2 regions of the Vibrio sp. QJM3NY_21 genome follow, and region 2 is predicted to be linked to the other one. Evidence: predicted binding sites of a transcription regulator. Region 2 holds the regulator's gene; the other holds the start of a gene.
What was found. Region 2 encodes CRP, which controls carbon source genes, mostly activating them, when cyclic AMP is high. Its sites were predicted from a motif close to TGTGANNNNNNTCACA; they were not measured.
Positions count from the first base shown of each region.

Region 1 (7,325 bases), on a different replicon from region 2:
GCAATAGATTTTTGATGCGAGAAATCCATTGTGTTTTATCGTCAAGCTCGTCGAGTTGAGATTGATTTCGAGCCATGATTTGAATCACTTTGGTGAGATCTGGGCTTGTCCATTTTCCATCAATGTAGGCCTCAGATGCGCCAATACTGCCGTCAATCACGACATCTCTAAAAAAGGTTGCATCGTGAATCACGATTCGACCTTTCAAGTCGGCTTCTCGATCGCCGAACACCGAATGCTGGTCGCGCTCAATGATCTCAAGCGTCGCGAATTGCAGGCTTTCTAAAACCTTAAAGATTAAAGCTCGATATTTACAGTTGCTTGAAACAGCAACGGCTTTAGCTTGTTGTTCAATGTTGTTGTTTTGTTTGGCAAGCTGTTCCATGTAAACCTCGCTGATAACTCATTCTAATATTTTGTGCCAACTTAGCTGGGTTGTGCCCCTTGGTTGGAGCCAACCCAAGCTTGGGTCGAGTTCTATTATTTAGTTGCTGTGAAGACACTTAAGATGTTGAATCTGGATGCCCCACAAACGGTACTTTTTTCAGGAATAATTTGAGAGCCTGATAATAAATTCCCATCACGACTTTAATCGTCATTGCCGGAATCTTGAATACCGTTCGTCTAATGTTTGTCTTGGTTACTGACTGTTTCGTCAAAGCCAGTGTCGCATCGAAAAGCTTGTCGTCTCGGCGGCTTTCAATGTGGACCAAGGTGCGTTTCGCTGGTGGCTTAATCTTCCAAAAATAAGTCATGTTCAAATCCATAAACGGCGAAACGTGAAACTCTTTTTTTACTTTCAACTCTTGGTGCATGTCGATCAGATAATAGTGTCTTTCTCGCCAAGGCGTGTTACTCACCTCAGCCAACATGTACTTACAATCTCCAGTTTCGTCGTAACAGAAGAAACAGTTGATTGGGCTGAAGTAGATACCTAAACAGCGGCACTGAGCCAGCATCGTCACACGGTTTGAATCAGACCAAACCCCACCAAGTTTTTGCACTTTGGAAGCTATACGTTGTTTAAGTGATTTTGGTTCATCTGTGGTGGCATTTTCTTTTTTTTCAGCCAGATAATCCGATTCGACAAAGCGAATCGGGTTGTACCATCGAGTTCCGAACAGCGCACTACGCACTGTGGTTTGGGGCAGTTCATCGAGATCTAACCCCATCATATACAGCTGATAGCTGAACTCATGAGTGATGTCGCCAAAGCGGCGGTGTCTGACGTTGCCCCAATAGATACCGCTGAGCTCTTCACTCTTTTCAGATGCGATCTCCATTTCGGATGTCAGAGTTTGACTGTTCATAGCGCTGAACTCGTACTCAAATCTAAACCGAAGCGTTTGGTCACGTCGAGTGCACTGTGGACGCCATCTTCATGGAACCCGTTGTACCAGTATGCGCCGGCGAAGTGAGTCTGGTTTTTGCCACAGATCTGTTCGCGCTTGTGCTGAGCCTCTACTGTGTTCGAGTTAAGTACCGGGTGATGATAAACAAAGCTGCGAATGATTTTTTCTGGGTCGATAGCTTCGCTCTGATTCAAGGTCACACAGAAGGTGTCCTGGCTTTCGATGCCTTGCAGAATGTTCATGTTGTATGTCACACAGGCAGGTCGTTTACTGTCGCCATCCAACATGTAGTTCCAACTTGCCCATGCCAGCTTTCTGTCTGGTAACAATCGGGTATCAGTGTGCAGAACCACTTCATTACGGCTGTATGGGATCTCGCCTAGAACCTGTTTCTCTTGCTCTGTTGCATCGCCGAGTAAACGTAACGCTTGGTCTGAGTGACAAGCAAATATCACTTCGTCGAAGTCTTGTGTAGCGCCATCTTCAAATTCAATCGTGATGCCCGCTTCATGGCGAGTGACTTGTTTGATCGATGTGTTCAAAGCGACGGATTTGTTCAAGCGTGAAAGGATGATTTCAACGTAAGAGCGCGACCCTTTAGGAATCACATACCATTGTGGACGGTTCGCGATGTCGAGCAGGCCGTGGTTATAGAAGAATTGAATGAAGAATTTAAGCTCAAATTCTTCCATCTCCTCTAAACTTGTCGACCAAATTGCTGCGCCCATCGGTAGGATGTAATGCTGGCTGAAAAAATCGGAAAATTGATTATCGCGTAGGAAACTGCCAAGGGTTACGTCTGGTGTGAATTCATTGCTTTCAAACTGAGCCTTACACAGTTTGTTGAACTTGAGAATGTCTGACACTAAAGACCAGAACTGAGGTTTGAAAATATTGCTTCGCTGAGCAAACAACGAATTAATGCTGTGGCCGTTGTATTCAAACTTGGTAGTCGTGTTGTGGACGCTGAAACTCATCTCGGTAGGTTGCCTTTCAACACCGAGTTGTACGAGTAGCTGATTGAAGTTTGGGTAGGTTCTGTCGTTGAATACGATGAAACCTGTATCTATCGAAAACGCCGAGCCTTGATGTTCAATATCAACGGTAGCGGTGTGGCCCCCAACATAATCGTTCTTTTCGAATACGGTCACGTCGTGGTGCTTATCTAATATGTGTGCGCAAGTGAGTCCAGAGATACCTGACCCAATAATGGCGATTTTCTTCATTGTTATACCATCCTTGAAGCGAGTTTTTGCCAAACTGGAGTTGGAAGCATTCTTAGTAGCTTCATCAACATGATGAATCGTCTTGGGAAATCGATTTCACTCTTTCCTTGAGTAATACCATTTACGATTCGCTGAGTTGCGGCCTCACTACTAATAATCATAGGCATAGAGAAAGTATTTCGCTCGGTTAATGGCGTTTCAACAAAGCCTGGGTGCACAATTGAGACATGAATATTGTGCTCGGCCAGATCAACCGACAGTGTTCTGCCTAAGTAGGTGAGGGCTGCCTTTGAAGCGCCATAAGCCTCGGCTCTTGGCAAAGGTAAAAAGCTGGCGCTGGAGCTTACTAAAACCAAACGGCCGCCCGGCTTGATGTTTTTTAGCCAGGCTTTAAGGGCGTAGCCAATTGAAATCAGGTTTATGTTGATGACGCGCTCGAAAAGCTCAGCATCAAAATTCACTGGGTCGTTGATGTATTCACAATCACCCGCATTTAAAATCAGCAGATCGAGCGGCTTGTCTTGGTCGAGCTCTGGGAAGTTGGGGTAATCGGTCAGATCGAAACAGAGCGGCGTAATGGATGAATGCGCGATGTCTGTCTCGTGAGAATCAACTAAGGCTTGCAGCTTGTCTGGGTTACGGCCACAAGCAATAACCTGATGCCCTTGTTGAGCGTAATCGATAGCGAGTGATTGGCCGATACCTGAGGTCGCGCCTGTGATCATAATACGCATTATTGGCTCGCTCTCTTTTTGATGGATTTGATGGCGCAGCCCAGAACTGGAATGTGTTCGTACAACATAGAGCCGACATCAAGGTAGTCTCTGTGATAGACCACTTGACCGTCGAGCATCTTAAGGTGGCTGTGTCCTTGTACTTCGATCGGCTTTTGACCGTTCAGCTGCTTGTGAGAAAATTGCATTGTCCAATACACCGAAGCTTCGTCGTTCGCTTCGAAAGTGTGTTCGATATGAAAGTAACAGCTCGTTACCTGGGTGTAGAGGTTCTCGAAGTAGAGCGTAAGCGCCGAAATACCGCTGACATGATGCAGCGGGTCTTGGAATTCAATAGCAGGGTGATAAACCGTCTTAAGCACGTCGAAATTGTCGGTTCCGAGTTCTCGATACATGTTGAGAAAGTTATCAAGCCATAGAGAGTTATCCATAATATTCACTCTAATTATTTGAAGAAGGCTAAGGCTCTCAATCGTGCTTCTTTATGCTCAACGATGGGTTGCCAGTATTCGCTGTCTATTCCGTTTTTAGCGATAAAGTCATGTGGGAAATGCACATGCTTATCTGGGATATTTTGCAGCTCTGGTATGTACTTACGAATAAAAATTCCTTTTGGATCAAACTTTTCACTCTGAGTGATTGGATTGAAAATTCGGAAGTAAGGTTGAGCATCACAGCCCGTACTTGAAGCCCACTGCCAGCCACCATTGTTGGCACTAAAGTCTCCGTCGATAAGGTGCGACATAAAGAAACGCTCACCCCAACGCCAATCGATCAGCAGGTGCTTGGTTAGGAAGCTTGCGACCACCATTCTTAATCTGTTGTGCATCCAACCGGTTTCAACCAATTGACGCATTGCCGCATCAACCAATGGATAGCCGGTTTTACCTTCACACCAAGCTTGGAAGCTAGGGTTGTCGTGATACCAATCTAAGCCGTTGTATTTCTGCTGAAAGTTCGCACCTTTAACCAGTTTAGGATGATGGAACATCAAATGCTTATAAAAATCTCGCCAAATCAATTCATTAAGCCAAGAAAAGGCTGGTAGTTGTGTGTCAAACAACAAATCGGGTTGTTGCTGTATCAACTGAATCGCTAACCAACGTGGGCTCACAGCGCCAATCGCCAAGTAAGGAGAAAGGCCAGACGTGCCTTTTAACGATGGAATGTCTCTAAGGCGAGAATAGTCATTAACTTTATTGGCTAAGAAATTGGGAATCACATTGCCCAGCACATCTTGGCTTAATGGCCAACGGCTTGAATCAACACGCGGAAAGTCGAAATCGTACTCGCCAGAAAAACCACTTAACGATTGTTTCAGTTGTGATGGATTCTGAAGCGAATCCGTTTCAGATGAACCTGCTTGCGCTGATCCTGTTGAATGCACTGGAGCGTGGCTGCAAATGATGCCTTTCGCTTGCACTTCTTTTAACCATGCGTTTTTGAAAGGTGTGAAAACCTTGAACATCTCGCCTTGTTTATTCAGCACGCTACCTAATGGCAGAATCGTATCGCAGTCGGTTATCTTCAGTTTTATACCGCTAGCGATTAAGCGTTTGTCACGTAACTGCTCGTCTACTTCAGGCTCAGAATTGGCGTAAACACACGTAGCATCAAGCTGTTTGTATAGATGAGTGAGTTGTGCGGCTTGGTCGTCAAAATCGCGGGCTTTGAGGTGCAGAAGATCGATCCCAAATTCAGCGAGTTGGGATTCAAGTTGCTGCAGGTGACGATAGATTAAATCGGCTTTGATTGGCGCAAGGTGGTGTTGCTGCCATTGCAGTGGCGTTGAAATAAAAACGGCGATAGAGACGCCGTTTTCAACTGCAGAGACGAGCGCTGGGTTATCGTGAATCCTCAGGTCTCGTCTTATCCATAGAATGTCGCTCAATATCCGTATCTCAGCTTAAGTTCTTGTGGGTGCGGGTTTAGGTAAACCTGTGATTCAAGGTACTCGTTTGGGTATTCCATCAAGTAGTGATTGATCAGTGTGAGTGGAACTAACAGAGGAACAAGACCTTCTCTGAATGATGAAATCTGATTGGTAAGCTCTTGCTTGTGCGCGCTGCTCAATTGTTTCTTAAAGTAACCTTGCAAATGATGCAGAGTATTGGCGTGGCTACCACGGTTCGCGTGGTGAGATAATGCCGTCATCAAGCCTTCAATATATTGTTTTGCCAACTCATCGATTTCAAGATCGTTGCTTGCTAATAATTTCCCAAGTTTCTTATAGCCTTCAATGTGGTGACACATTACCAAGTACTTGTGAGCGCTGTGGAATTGAATCAGCTTGTGTTTAGTTACGCCTTCGTCAACAAGGTTGAGCCACTTCTGATAAGTGAAGACACGTGTCATGAAGTTTTCGCGCAAAATAGGGTCATTGAGGCGACCATTTTCTTCAACAGGAAGTAATGGGTTGCCTTCCATCACTTGTTTGGTGAACATGCCTACGCCTGTCGATTCAGAGCCGCGACCGTGGTGGTGGTACACTTTTACTCTTTCCATACCGCAGGTTGGGCTTTTTTGACACACAATGAATCCTGCGATGTGCTGGTTGCTCTTTGAATAGTTTTGTCCAAACTCGATCAGATCATTGGTCACATCACCAGAACCGTCAGGTCTAGAAACGTGAATGATATTGTCTAGCTGACGAACTTGGCGAATGGTTGGGCGAGGTGTTGGAAGACCCACTGCCATTTCTGGGCATACTGGTTCTAGTTCAACATAATCTGCAAGGTCATCTGTACAAAAACGAGAGCGTTTGTGACCTGTATCGAAACGTACCTTATGTCCTGCAACACAAGCACTAATGCCTATTTTAATTTTCTTTTCCATTGGCCAACTCCTTTGCTCTTGCTTTGAGCTATTTATTATATTTCAACATTGCTAATCGTACTTACAGAGCCGGGTGTGTTTTAAGTCTCAACACCGTTGATGTTTTAAGCCAGATGTATTTGACGATATACAGGATAACTTCATGCCATCCTGTATATTTATAGCGTGCAACTGGGTTAATAGATATATTTACCGAGTGGATTGAATAACTGGCTCACACCTTTTGTGAAGTAAAGCGCATCACTTGAAACAGTTAAACACACACAACCTTCTTTGGTGGCTGGTTGGTGAGTGTGGTCACCATCTAACCAGATGAAATCGCCTTTGTTGTAGACGCCCATTTCATCTTCGAAACTGCCTTCTAAAAGAAGCGTAATCTCAAAGCCTTTGTGGGTGTGGCATGGCACTTGTCCATCTTTGTCGATGTGCAGTAAACTGGTGTGGTGTGCTTCGTCGTCAAAATCGAGTCGCGCTCGCGAAATTTTGCCTAAGTTCATCCAGTCTTTTCTCGCCACTGAATTCAACGCGCGAGGAATAGTGAACGTGGTGTCTGCAACCGTAACTTGCTGAACTTCGGGTGTCACTTCGATAGCTTGAGATGAATCAGCAGTGATTTGAGCAATCGCATCAAAATCAAACTCTCCATCATCGGATAGGAACGCATCCATTTTGCTGTCAGAAAGTTGAAGCCCTGAGGTATCACTTTCAAAGGCAGATGTATCGCTTTCAAAGGCAGATGTATCGCTTTCAAAGACTGAGTCAGCAGCTTGCGCCGTCAGCATGCTTACTTGTTGTTGGCAGTGTTCACACAGTTCTACATGGCTAGAGACAATCAAAGAAACTGAGTCTGCGAGTGTGCCATCGACAAAATCTTTCAAAATTGCGGCATTTGGGTGATGTTTAATCATGATCTTGTTCCCCCATGTGAACCTTAAGTTTGGCTAAAGCGAGTCTCAGACGTGATTTCACGGTTCCAAGTGGGACGCCAAGTTGTTGAGCGAGTTGCTCTTGTGACAACTCCTGAAAGTAAACGCCTTTGACAATCGTTTTCTGAGCCAAAGGCAGCTTCTCTATTTGAGTCATTACATGGCGGCTCATCAAATGATCACCAAACGGTAATTCATCGCTTTGAGATTCCGCGACCATTGCATCTATTGGCCAAATGTCGTCAGCGATTG
Region 1 covers NZ_CM173514.1:1,897,284-1,904,608, forward strand. The annotation lists gene AC3CID_RS23745 (class I SAM-dependent methyltransferase) at 1-385, opposite strand, end outside; gene AC3CID_RS23750 (DUF1365 domain-containing protein) at 504-1,310, opposite strand; gene AC3CID_RS23755 (NAD(P)/FAD-dependent oxidoreductase) at 1,307-2,578, opposite strand; gene AC3CID_RS23760 (SDR family NAD(P)-dependent oxidoreductase) at 2,581-3,312, opposite strand; gene AC3CID_RS23765 (nuclear transport factor 2 family protein) at 3,312-3,743, opposite strand; gene phrB (deoxyribodipyrimidine photo-lyase) at 3,758-5,203, opposite strand; gene AC3CID_RS23775 (YbgA family protein) at 5,200-6,147, opposite strand; gene AC3CID_RS23780 (ChrR family anti-sigma-E factor) at 6,324-7,055, opposite strand; gene AC3CID_RS23785 (sigma-70 family RNA polymerase sigma factor) at 7,048-7,325, opposite strand, start outside.
Region 1: a site for CRP is predicted at 6,222-6,237, ahead of AC3CID_RS23775 (YbgA family protein). Genes of this name have one in related genera too.

Region 2 (7,325 bases):
GCTGAAGCGGTTGTTGATGTTGTTAGCCAACCTGAAACTTTGGCAGGCGTGAAAGCGCGTGAAGCAATGTTCCGTGAAGGGCTAGCTAAGATTAACGACAAATACCAAATATTCAGTGAAGTTCGCGGTAAAGGCCTATTGTTAGGCGCTGCGCTGAATGATGAGTGGCAAGGACGTGCACGTGACGTATTAGTAGCAGCAGGCGAACAAGGCCTGATGATATTGGTTGCGGGTGCAAACGTGGTTCGCTTTACGCCATCACTGGTTATCACCACACAAGAAATTGAAGAAGGCTTATCAAAACTAGACAAAGCAATCGCTACGCTAGTTTAGCCTGAGCGGCGTTATAGGAATGTTCGCCATTAGAGCGACTCCTATGACGTTCTGCTAAAGGCCCAAGCTTCTGGTTTTGGGCCTATTTTGCATCTGGAGGGAATATTGATGCTAGTTGTTCGCCCAATTAAACTATCTGATTACGATGCGCTGCATACCTGCGCCGTTGAGTCAGGACACGGATTTACATCTCTTCCGGTTAACGAAGAACTGTTAACCAACCGAATTACTCACTCTGAATATAGCTTCGCTAAACAAGACGTGACCGAACCTGGTGACGAAGGTTACTTGATGGTTGGCTGCGATAGCGAAACTGGAGATGTGGCAGGTACGACCGGCATCGAAGCTTCGATTGGCTGGGATGTACCGTTTTATTCTTATCACATCAGTAAAGTTGTCCATTCATCACAAAAGCTAGGCGTGAATAACGTTGTTAAGCTACTAACTTTCGGCAATAACTACACAGGTTGCAGTGAGATCTGCACGCTATTCTTACGCCCTGATTTCCGTGGTGGTTTGAATGGTCGTTTGATGTCGAAGTGCCGATTTTTGATCATGGCAGAGCACCCAGAGCGTTTCTCAAAAACCATTTTTGCTGAGATGCGTGGCGTATCAGATGCAGAAGGTAACTCTCCTTTCTGGCAATGGTTGCAAGAGCACTTTTTCTCGATTGATTTCACGCTCGCCGATTACCTAACCGGTATTGGTAAGAAAGGCTTCATTGCTGATCTGATGCCGAAGTTACCTATCTACGTGAACCTACTAAGCAAAGAAGCTCAGGCAGTGATTGGAGAGGTACATGACAATACGCGCCCTGCACTCAAGCTGCTTGAACGTGAGGGTTTCACTAACCGCGGTTATGTCGACATCTTTGATGCAGGCCCAACGGTTGAGTGTGATTTAAGAAATATCGAATCGGTGCGTAATGCGATTCGTGCTCAAGTGAAAATTGCAGAGCACTCTAGCTCTAAAGACTTCCTAATTGGTAATACCTCGTTTGAGAACTTCCGCGCAGTAGCTGCGAAAGGTGCGTATGACCAAGCAAGCGACACAGTGATTTTATCATCTGAAGTAGCAAGCGCTCTTGAAGTAAAAGAAGGCGAATTTGTTCGCATGTTGGCTCAATAAGAGCGGCGATTATCTGTCGAAGATTTTAAGGATAGAAGTATGACTCAGTGGATAGCAGGACAGTGGGTGGCAGGTCAAGGTGACGCCATGACATCGGTAAGCCCATACAATAATGAAGTAGTGTGGCAAGGTGATAGTGCAACTCCAGCACAGGTTGAATCTGCAGTATCAGCGGCACGTGAAGCTTTTCTAGTTTGGAAAAAGATGAGCTTTGCAGAGCGTGAAGCGATCGTGTTGAATTTTGCTGAGAAAGTAAAAGAAAACAACGAAGAAATCGCACAAATCATCGCGAAAGAGACGGGTAAGCCGATTTGGGAAACTCGTACTGAAGCGGGTGCGATGGCAGGTAAAATCGCTATCTCTATTCGTGCTTATCATGAGCGTACTGGTGAGGCTTCACGTGAAGCGGCAGGCAACCAAATCGTACTGCGTCATCGTCCATTAGGCGTAATGGCGGTATTTGGTCCTTACAACTTCCCAGGTCACCTACCTAACGGTCATATTGTTCCAGCATTGCTATCGGGTAATACCGTGGTATTTAAGCCGTCAGAGCAAACACCTTGGACAGGTGAATTTGCGATGAAACTATGGCAAGACGCTGGCCTTCCTGCTGGCGTGATTAACCTAGTGCAAGGCGCTAAAGAGACCGGCATCGCATTGGCTGATGCTAAAGGTCTTGATGGTGTGCTATTTACAGGCAGTGCTAATACTGGTCATATTCTTCACCGTCAATTCGCGGGTCAACCGGGCAAAATGCTGGCGCTAGAGATGGGCGGCAACAACCCTATGGTGATCACTGACCAATTTGGTGATGCTGACGCGACGGTTTATACCATCATTCAATCGGCTTTCATCAGTGCGGGTCAACGTTGCACGTGTGCACGTCGCTTGTATGTGCCTGTTGGAGAGAAGGGCGATCAACTGCTGGACAAGCTCGTGGCTGCGACCTTGAAGATTCGTGTCGATCAGCCATTCGCTGAGCCAGCACCCTTCATGGGGCCACAAATTTCGGAAGCTGCGGCTAAATTCATTCTGGACGCGCAAGCTAATCTGCAATCGTTAGGCGGTGTAAGCCTAGTAGAAGCAAAGGCGGGTGAAGCGGCGTTTGTTTCTCCGGGTATTATTGATGCAACCAACATTGCTGAATTACCAGATGAAGAGTACTTCGGTCCATTGTTGCAAGTGGTTCGTTACCAATCGCTAGAGCAAGCGGTAGAATTGGCTAATGACACGCGCTTTGGTTTGTCTGCAGGCCTAGTTTCAACCGACGATTCAGAGTGGGAATACTTCGTTGACCATATCCGTGCGGGTATTGTTAATCGTAACCGCCAGCTAACAGGCGCAAGTGGTGATGCACCATTTGGTGGTCCGGGTGCTTCAGGCAACCTACGCCCAAGTGCGTACTATGCAGCTGACTACTGTGCTTATCCTATGGCTTCAATGGAAGGTGGTGAAACTCAACTGCCAGCGACATTTAGCCCAGGTATTGAGCTTTAGTTTAAGCTCTTAAGCTATAAGTTCATGAATCATAAGCTTATGAGCTCTAGGTTCATGAATAACAGATTCATTGGTTAATTGTGTAATGAGGAAGCGGTGTTATCGCTTCCTTTTCCATCACGTCCGACACCTTGATTGGGCGGTAGATAATAATAGAACAAGTATGTCACAGGCTGATGGCTGCTGACTCTGTGTCCAGCCTCTCCCTCTCTAATCCAAATTACTAGCTTGCTAGAACCTCTGACAAGGAGTCACCATGACGCCCGATCTACTCTTTAAATCACTATGGGACGATTACATTCACAGGCTTTGCCCATCGGCCGAGAAAGTTCATCATCTGCTGAAAGAAGACGAATCCCTGATTAATGATCACATTGCACTGCGTACTTTCAATGTTGCACCTCTGGGCATTGAAACACTGGCCAAGCCTTTTCTTGAATTAGGCTACAAGGCGTGTGGCGACTACTTGTTTGAGAGCAAGAAGTTAGTGGCTAAGCACTACGAGCACCCAGACCCAAACCAACCGAAAGTGTTCATTAGTGAGTTGAAGGTAGAAGAGTGTTCAAGTGACTTACAACAGATCGTTGCGAAGTTGGTTGAGCAAGTAGACGCAAGCAAGCTTCAAGGTCATGAGTTCTTGTTTGGTGGTCGCCTTTGGGATCTGAGTTTCGCGGATTTCCAAGTGCTAGCAAAAGAGAGTGAATACGCGTCTTGGCTAGCGGCTCATGGTTACGGTGCAAACCACTTTACGGTGAGTGTGAACCAGCTTAATGAGTTCGATGAAGTACAGACTGTGAATGACTATTTGAGTGATTCAGGTTTCACTATCAATGCATCTGGCGGTCAGGTTAAAGGCTCTCCAGAGGTCTTATTAGAGCAATCATCTACAATGGCAGACAAAGTGCCAGTTTCATTTGTTGAAGGCAATGAGGTGATTCCTGGTGGCTTCTACGAGTTCGCTAAGCGTTATGCGATGGCGAATGGTGAGATTTATACAGGATTTGTTGCAGTATCGGCTGACAAGATCTTTGAGAGCACCAACGGTTAAAGAAAGATACGAGCACGGGCTTTACCCTAAAGATGCGGGTACGCTTCGCTTTGAGAGTGTTTGCGCTTGGACGCGGGAGGTGCTCCATTCGCATCTCGCATCTCGCATCTCGCATCTCGCATCTGCTCTCTAGATCTTTAGAAAACAAAAAAGCCACCAAATTTGCATTTGGTGGCTTTCAAATTTTTGGCTCAGTTAATCGAGATTAACGAGTGCCGTATACCACGATAGTTTTACCGTGTGCAGAAATTAGGTTCTGCTCTTCTAGCATCTTCAAGATACGACCTACTGTCTCACGAGAACAACCAACAATCTGGCCAATCTCTTGACGAGTGATCTTGATTTGCATGCCGTCAGGGTGAGTCATTGCATCTGGCTGTTTCGCTAGGTTAAGTAGCGTTTGAGCGATACGACCTGTTACGTCAAGGAACGCTAAGTCGCCAACCTTTTGGCTAGTTACTTGTAGACGGTTTGCCATTTGCGCTGAAAGGCGCATTAGGATATCTGGGTTCACTTGGATAAGCTGACGGAATTTCTTGAAAGAAATTTCAGCTACTTCACAAGGAGATTTTGCACGAACCCATGCAGTACGCTCTTGGTCTTCTTCGAAGAGGCCAAGTTCACCAATGAAGTCACCTTGGTTTAGGTAAGAAAGAATCATTTCCTTACCTTCTTCGTCTTTGATAAGAACTGCCACAGAACCTTTAACGATGTAGTACAAGGTTTCTGCCTTTTCACCAGCATGAATCAAAGTACTTTTTGAAGGGTACTTATGAATATGACAGTGTGAAAGGAACCACTCTAATGTTGGATCGGTTTGGGGTTTACCTAGAACCATAATATCTTACTTCCTCTGCAGGGTATGCTTGCCGCTTTCCGTATTTTAGCTAAGCCTGGATTGACTTGTAGGATAAGAGCACTCGTTGAGCGCTGCAAGCTATCTTGTGTTTCGTTTAAGAATAGTATCCTTTTTCAGGTACTATTTCTTGATTTTAATCGTGACCAAGCTACGATTTTTTACGCAAAATTGTGCACATGATCACGGTATGAAAAGTAATCAACCAGAATGGTGTCTTGTTAACCTATTTTTCCGGTTTCGATGAGCTGTTGTAGGATGGGCCTTACAATGAGCTCCATAGCAAAACTCATCTTGCCGCCTGGCACCACAAGCGTGTTGTGGCGTGACATAAATGAGCCATCTATCATAGCTAGAAGGTAGGGGAAATCGACGTTTTTGATGCCACGCAAACGTATAACCACGAAGCTTTCGTCTAAACTTGGAATCCCTTTGGCGTTCAGTGGGTTCGATGTATCTACGGTTGGAACACGCTGAAAGTTGATGTGAGTACGCGAAAATTGTGGGGTGATGTAATTAAGGTAATCATCCATTGAGCGAACAATCGAGTCCATCACCGCTTCGCGAGAATGCCCACGATCGCGTGTGTCACGAACGAATTTCTGGATCCACTCTAGGTTTACGATAGGTACCATGCCGATAAGCAGGTCGACGTGTTGCGAGACGTTAATATCGCCATCGACTACGCCACCATGAAGACCTTCGTAGAACATCACATCGGAATTTTCTGGGATCTCTTGCCATGGCGTAAAGGTGCCCGGCATTTGATTGTAAGGCACGGCTTCATCGAAGGTATGTAGGTAACTACGGACTTTACCCGTGCCTTCATTACCGTATTGACGGAAGAACTCTTCTAATGCGCCAAAATCGTTGGCTTGTGGACCAAAGTAGCTGATGTGCTTACCTTGCTCGCGAGCCTTACGGATCTCGACGTCCATCTCTGGTCGAGTGAAGCGATGGAAACTATCCCCTTCAACCCAAGCGGCCTTCACGTCCATCATATTGAACATTTTTCGGAAGGCTTCTGAGGTAGTGGTGGTGCCGGCTCCTGATGAACCCGTCACCGCAATAATTGGATGTTTAGCGGACATGACAACCCTTGTCTTTTGAGTAACTTACTTGTTAGCAATCGTTTACCACTATAACACGGCTCCTTTATGAGCGCAGCTTAGAAGCGTTTTGTGACTTGAATATCAACGGTTTCATGCAGCTCAGAAAACACGATGCTGACTTCCTTTGAGGCTAATTGATGTTTCACTTGATCAATCTTGTTTTGCAGTGAAACCTCTACGTCGCCGTAGTCTGTGCCTTCACGCAGCACGAATTCTTTAATGAGGTTTTCCAGTGTTTCTGGCGCAATGTCTTGCCATGGGATGATCATAAATACTTCTCTCTTTTATGTTCATAAATAGGTTTATTGATGTGTTGATTACTGTGTCTAGTGACGTCTACCACTCAGTCCTTAAAAAGGCTCGGCCATTATGCCGAATCTTGAATACTTTCATAGTAGGCGGGTAACGCTTCTTCTAACCAAAACCTTGGTTTGAGCGTGCTACCGGTAATGAACCCCACATGGCCGCCTTTTTGAAATAGGCGATAGTCGATGTTGTCAGGCAACACGAACTTTGGAATCACGTCGTCTGTCATAAACGGATCGTCTTTGGCATGGATGATCTGAGTCGGTAGTTTAATCTTATTAAGTTTAGGAAGCGCTGAGCACTGAGCATAGTAATCCTGAGCATTCTTGAACCCGTGCAGAGGCGCAGTAATACGTTCATCAAACTCATACAGCTTGTCTATCTTCTTAATGGTTTCGGCGGTGATACCGAGCTTTTCTTGCAGCAGCTTAATCTTTTTCAAGGCATTCGATTTGAGAGAGTTGAGCAGGTACTTTTTATAGAGCTTAGAGAAACCTCGCTCAATACGACTAGAGCAACAAGCCAGATCAAAAGGTGCAGAGACAATCGTCGCCGCCGACAGCAGTGGGTCGTCCGCGTACTCAGCCAAATAGTTCGCCAGCATGTTACCGCCCAAAGATATACCAACCGCTACCTTCGGGTTATTGGGAAACTGGGCGTGTAGATGTCTTAGGAAAAAGCGTGCATCTTCGACTTCACCTGAATGGTAAGCGCGAGCCAAGCGATTGGGCTTTCCGCTGCAGCCTCTGAAGTGCATCATCACTGATAGCCAGCCATCTTTAGCAAAGGCATTCATCAGTCCGTTGGCATAAGGGCTTTCAAAGCTTCCCTCTAAGCCATGGAATAGAACGAATATCGGCTTGTTACTTCGAGCCTCATTACTTGGGGTGTCACCCTCTGGCGATTCGCTCCAAGCAAGATCGAGAAAGTCACCGTCAGGGGTTTCTAAGGTTTGCCATTGAGGGTCAAACAATGCCTGCTTTCTAATAAATCGTGGCACTAAGGTTTGTAAGTGCGGATTAGATAAACCAGCGGCTGCGGTAAA
Region 2 covers NZ_CM173513.1:3,192,368-3,199,692, reverse strand. The annotation lists gene AC3CID_RS14345 (aspartate aminotransferase family protein) at 1-333, shown strand, start outside; gene astA (arginine N-succinyltransferase) at 442-1,461, shown strand; gene astD (succinylglutamate-semialdehyde dehydrogenase) at 1,501-2,958, shown strand; gene AC3CID_RS14330 (2-oxoadipate dioxygenase/decarboxylase family protein) at 3,215-4,006, shown strand; gene crp (cAMP-activated global transcriptional regulator CRP) at 4,212-4,844, opposite strand; gene AC3CID_RS14320 (phosphoribulokinase) at 5,084-5,953, opposite strand; gene AC3CID_RS14315 (YheU family protein) at 6,031-6,243, opposite strand; gene AC3CID_RS14310 (hydrolase) at 6,342-7,325, opposite strand, start outside.